Thiorhodovibrio frisius: one gene and its partner. The protein of the gene in region 1 interacts with the protein of each later gene in a pairwise test. Links are inferred from orthologs where the notes say so. Each region holds a gene or a part of one and is shown in the gene's direction. Other genes may lie near its edges.

Region 1 (2,978 bases):
GATAGCACGTCAGCACCGCGCGCCGGCACCCGTGGGGGAGGAGCCGGACCCGCGCCTGGACCCTCCGGCGCTCAATCCGGCACCCAAACTGGAATCCAGTCCGGAAATCACGCCAGCCAGGGAAGCAAGGCCGCAGAAGCGCTCCCTCGGGCGAGCAAGGTGGCTGAACCCTCTTATCCCGAGTCAGCGACAACGCAACCAACCGCGCCAGCGCAACCGACCGAGTCCAGGCGCCCGGTGGCGCGGGCGAGTGCTCGCGAACCTGAGGTAGTGCAGCCGGCGATAACACCAGGCGTGGTGCCGCCTCTGAATGGCGACCGGGACTGGCATGCGCTGGTCGAGCATCTGCCGGTGAACGGGCTCGGTCGTCAGTTGGCCTCGCACTGCGCCTTCAACTCCTGGGCCGGCGGTGAACTGCACCTGCATCTTGAGCCCGACTGCGAGCACCTGATCAAGGCTGACGCAGCGGAGCAGCGGCTCGCGCAAACCCTGCAAGAGGTGCTTGGCCAGCCGGTGCGGCTGCGGATCGAGGCGCGACGCTCGGCGAACGACACCCCGGCACGGGCGCGGGCGCGCGAAGAACAACGGCTTCAGCGCGAGGCCGAAGTGCTGGTGCGCGAGGATCCCATTGCCTTGGGACTGGTGTCGCGACTCAATGCAGAATGGGTACCGGGGAGTTTTCGCGCTACCGGCGCCTGATCGGCCCCCAATCGGAATAGCCAAGGGGCAGCGGATACCGGCAGGGATCAAGAATTCCATCGAAAAACGACAGAGGATCATGCATGAAAGGCGGAATCGGGAATATGCTCAAGCAGGCGCAGAAAATGCAGCAGGAGCTGCAAGAATCGCAGGAGCGCTTGGCACTGGAGGAGGTGACGGGTGAGTCGGGCGGAGGCATGGTGAAAATCACCATGACCGGCAAGTATGAGGTGCGCAAGGTGGAACTCGACCCATCGTTGCTCAGCGACGACAAGGAGATGCTTGAGGATCTGATTGCCGCCGCCACCAACGATGCCGTGCACCGTGTCGCTGAAAAACAAAAGGAAAGCATGGCAAACCTGACCGCAGGCCTGCCGCTGCCGCCGGGAATGAAGCTGCCGTTCTAGCCATGAGTTCCGGGGCAGGGCGGGGATTGCCAAGGCCCGTTGCAAGACCTGATGCCACCACCGGATGTTGTGCTGCCTGAGTGTGTGACCAGTGCCGTGTCAGAATCCAGTCTGCTGCCCGAATTGATCGACGCCCTGCGCTGCCTGCCCGGAGTCGGGCCTAAGTCAGCCCAGCGCATGGCGTTTTATTTGCTTGAGCGGGATCGCGACGCCGGTCGGCATTTGGCCAGCATGATGGCAGCCGCCATGGATCGGATCGGGCGTTGCCAGTCCTGCCGCACTCTGACCGAAGCGCAGCTGTGTGGTATTTGTGCGAATCCAAAGCGCGATCAAAGCCTGGTCTGCGTGGTAGAAGGTCCGTCGGACGTTGCGGCAATCGAGCAGGCAACGGAGTTTAGCGGCGGCTATTTTGTGCTTGGCGGACGTCTGTCGCCGCTCGACGGCATCGGCCCGGAAGAACTTGAGCTTGGGCTCTTGCAGCAAAGGCTTGCCGCAGGCGGCGTGCGCGAGCTTATTTTGGCGATCAGCCCCACCATTGAGGGGAGTGCCACTTCGCACTATATCGCCGAGATGGCCGCCGCTGTGAAGGTGCCTGTCACGCGCATCGCCCACGGCGTGCCTCTGGGCGGGGAGCTTGAGTATGTCGATGGTGGCACCCTGGCCCATGCCTTCTGCGGTCGCCAGCCGGTTTGAGTTTTCCTTCCGTGCATCGCTCCGAGATGGCAGAATGCGAAACAGCATTATCAGGAGGCCGAGAAGTTATGTCAGAGACTGTGTTCGGTAAAATCGCGCGCGGGGAGATGGACGCCGACATCCTTTATCAGGATGACGAGGTTGTCGCCTTTCGCGATCTGAATCCTCAGGCTCCGGTGCATATTCTGATTATCCCGCGCAAGCCTATTGCCACACTGAACGACGTCTCCGCCGAGGATGCCGCTCTGATCGGGCGTTTGTTTCAGGTCGCATCCATGTTGGCCGCGCGCGAAGGCGTGGCCGAGCAGGGCTATCGCACCGTCATCAACTGCAACGCCCAGGGCGGGCAGACGGTTTATCATCTGCATGTGCACCTGCTTGGCGGTCGTGCGTTGCAGTGGCCGCCGGGTTAGTGGTAGGCGGAGAATTGACTGTGGAGACAGAATCCGAACAGAATGGCTCGCAAAACGTCCTGGAGATCAAGGCCGCGTCTTTTACGCTCCCTGTGATTCGGGTGTTGCGGGTGGATATGAACGAGATTGCCGATGAGATCACTGCCAAGGTCGAGCAGGCACCTGATTTTTTTCGGCATGCTCCAGTGGTCATTGATCTGACTGGGCTCGATGATCCCGCCGCCGAGATCAATTTTCCACAGCTCGTCGGGATGTTGCGTGGCTATGGTATGCTGCCCATCGGGTTACGCGGTGGCAGTCCGGAGCAGCAGAGTGCGGCTCGAGCGATGGAGTTGGTGTTGATGAGCGACGGCGGCCACCGACGCATGCATCAGATCCCCGTTAACGACGAGTCGAACGCGCAGGCACACAAGCAGGCGGAAAACCGACAGGCCGGCGAAAATGCCGCGCATGAGAATCCAGATCAAGACGAAGCAGCCCAGACTGAATCAAGCCAGTCCGAATCAAGAACCGGCGACACAGCAGTCGAAGGTGTTGGTATCGAGTTTGGCTCCACGCTGATCAACCGCCCCGTGCGATCTGGGCAAAAGGTCTATGCCGCCGGCGGCGATTTAACGGTCACCGCTGCGGTCAACTCGGGGGCCGAGTTGATGGCCGATGGCAATATCCACATCTACGGCCCGCTGCGCGGTCGGGTATTTGCCGGGATCAAGGGTGATACCCGGGCGCGGATATTCTGTCAGGATTTACAGGCGGAACTGGTGGC
Region 2 (2,756 bases), 1.7 Mb from region 1 along the record:
TCGGCTGCTGGGGCAGAAGCTGTCCATTACCTCGCACAAGGCGCAGACCACCCGGGATACCATTGTCGGCATCAAGACGCTTGAGGGCGGACAACTGGTCTTTGTCGACACTCCAGGCATTCATGATCGCAGTGATCATGCGCTTAATCGCAAACTTAACCGCGCCGCGCGCGCGGCCATTGCCGATGTCGATCTCGCCGTGCTGGTGGTTGAAGCCGTGAAATTCGGCCCTGAAGACGCACTTGCTCTGGGCGCCCTGACCGATGCGCAATCGCCTGTTATTGCCGTCATTAACAAGATCGACCGGCTCGATCACAAGGAAAAACTGCTGCCCTTTCTGCACGGGCTTGCCGAGCGCCATCCTTTCCAGTGCTTGGTGCCAGTGTCCGCTCGCACTGGAGATGGGCTCGAGCAACTCGAACAGGAACTACTCACACGATTACCCTCAGGCGAGAACTGGTTTCCAGACGACCAACTCACCGATTGTTCATCGCGCTTTCTCGCCGCCGAGTTGATTCGCGAGCAACTGGTGCGCCGCTATGGTGATGAATTACCCTATCAGACCACGGTCACCATTGAGCGCTTTCATGAAGAACCCAATCGTTATCGGATTAATGCCCTGATTTGGGTTGAACGCGACTCGCAGAAAGCCATTCTCATCGGCCATCGCGGCGAGGCATTAAAGGCCACAGCCACGGCCGCACGCGAGGCCATGCAGCGACTGTTCCAAACCTCGGTCCATCTTGAACTCTGGATCAAAGTCAAAAAGGGCTGGACGCGCGATGAGACAGCCCTGAATGATCTGACCTCCGCCGATACGCGTCGCTGACGCGCGCCTGTCTAACGCATGCAAGCACGCCTGCAACGCGGCTTCGTCCTGCACCGCCGCCCCTATGCCAACACCAGCCTGCTGCTCGAGCTGTTCACCGCAGAGGACGGGCGCTTGGCGATGGTGGCCAAGGGCGCCAAACGGGCGCGGTCAACGCAGGCCGCTCTGCTCCAGCCGTTTCAGCCCCTGTGGCTTGGCTGGACGGGTCGCGGGGAGGTGAAAACACTCACGCGCGCCGAAGCTGCCGGCCGCGCGCTGAGCTTGATCGGCACCAGCCTCTATTGCGGGTTTTATGTCAACGAACTCCTAATGCGGCTCTGGCCCCGTCAGGAAGCGCCGGAGAGTCTTTTTCCCGCGTACCAGATGGTGCTCGAAGCCTTGAGCAGCTCCGATTCACCCGATCTTGGCCTGCGTCAGTTTGAACTGAGCCTGCTGGCCGCCATGGGCTATGCATTGGACCTGAATCGGCTGGCCGATGAGGATATTGCAGTTCGCTCAGAGGAGCATTACGTTCTCTACCCCGAGCAAGGTCTGCGCCGCGCGCTGGCAGCGGGGCCCGAGTCGGTAAGCGGAGAGACCCTGGGCCGTCTTGTCCGTGGCGAGGCACTGGAACCCAGGCATCGGCGCGAAGCTAAAACGCTGTTGCGACGGGCACTGGCGCCGCATTTGGGCAACAAGCCACTGCGCAGTCGCGAGCTGTTTCGGGCTCTTCCAGGCCAGGGAGCGGCTGCGGAAAATGCAAGCGCGGGCCATGCGGACGGCAGTCTCCGAAGCCCGCCACAGTCAGCCGAGCAACCCGCCAGCCAAGCAATCCACGGAGAATCAAATCATGCATAATCAGGCTGGATCATCCATCCTGTTGGGTGTGAACATCGACCATGTCGCGACTTTGCGCCAGGCGCGCGGTACCCGCTACCCTGAGCCCCTGCAAGCTGCGCTGCTGGCCGAGCAGGCCGGCGCCGACGCGATCACTCTGCATCTGCGCGAGGACCGCCGCCACATACAGGACCGAGATGTCGCTCTGCTGGCAGAGACTCTGCAAACGCGCATGAATCTTGAAATGGCCGCGACAGCAGAGATGATTCGCATCGCCAGCCAGTATCGCCCGAGCGACTGTTGCCTGGTGCCGGAGCGACGCGAGGAACTCACCACTGAAGGCGGCCTGGATGTCGCCAGCCAGCGCGCGCGCATGAAAGACGTCTGCGCCGAACTGGCCGAAGGGGGTGTGCGGGTGTCGCTCTTTATCGATGCCGAGCCGGAGCAGATCCAGGCCGCAGCCGAGGTGGGCGCGCCCGTGATCGAACTCCACACCGGGCACTATGCCGACGCGAAAAACCAGCCGACACGCGCAGCCCAGCGGCAGCGCCTGGCCGAGGGCGTCCGCCAAGGCCAATCACTTGGCTTGCAGGTCAACGCCGGTCACGGGCTTGATTATCACAATGTGTCGACCATCGCCGCAATCGCCGGCATCCGCGAGCTGAATATCGGCCACTCAATCGTCGCACGCGCGCTCTTTATTGGATTCGAGCGCGCCGTAGCCGAGATGAAAGCCCGGATGCGAGACGCGCGCGCCAGCGCGGACGGGCAGGGCGCCTGACCCGAATGCCGGCGCCCCTTTACCGCAGCCTATCGCGCGCCTGATCAGCAAAAACCGATCAAGTGCCGCTGCCAGTCTTGCGCGCAAAAGCCTCAAGCTTCTCGGTATCGGCAGTGAACAGCCGAATGCCCTCCGCCAGCTTTTCGGTCGCCATGGCGACTTCATTGAGTCCCCAGCGGAAGGCTTTTTCATCGAAACTCACTCGCTCGATGTCCATGGCGCGCGCCGCCTCGGCATCCAGTTTGCGCTCAACCGAGCCGTCTTGGTCGGCCAGTTCGCCCAGCAGTCCCGGAGAAATGGTCAAGTAATCACAACCGGCCAGTGCCAGAA

The links.
Region 2: the proteins of recR (region 1) and recO interact in binary tests that used the Escherichia coli proteins (3 or more experiments, as listed by UniProt). The link is inferred for Thiorhodovibrio frisius from one-to-one orthologs.

Annotation. Positions count from the first base shown.
Region 1 is NZ_CP121471.1:1,018,930-1,021,907, forward strand. What follows is about bases 15-2,978. They hold recR (recombination mediator RecR), read left to right. Parts: upstream 15-1,157; coding sequence 1,158-1,799; downstream 1,800-2,978. Other genes in these bases: dnaX (DNA polymerase III subunit gamma/tau), read left to right, coding at 15-699; Thiofri_RS04940 (YbaB/EbfC family nucleoid-associated protein), read left to right, coding at 783-1,106; Thiofri_RS04950 (histidine triad nucleotide-binding protein), read left to right, coding at 1,868-2,212; minC (septum site-determining protein MinC), read left to right, coding at 2,233-2,978. Outside these bases: more of dnaX, read left to right, coding at 1-14. UniProt on the Escherichia coli protein: May play a role in DNA repair. It seems to be involved in an RecBC-independent recombinational process of DNA repair. It may act with RecF and RecO.
Region 2 is NZ_CP121471.1:2,679,944-2,682,699, reverse strand. The notes cover bases 15-2,756. They hold recO (DNA repair protein RecO), read left to right. Parts: upstream 15-847; coding sequence 848-1,666; downstream 1,667-2,756. Other genes in these bases: tal (transaldolase), read right to left, coding at 2,485-2,756; pdxJ (pyridoxine 5'-phosphate synthase), read left to right, coding at 1,659-2,426; era (GTPase Era), read left to right, coding at 15-829. Also shown: more of era, read left to right, coding at 1-14. UniProt on the Escherichia coli protein: Involved in DNA repair and RecF pathway recombination.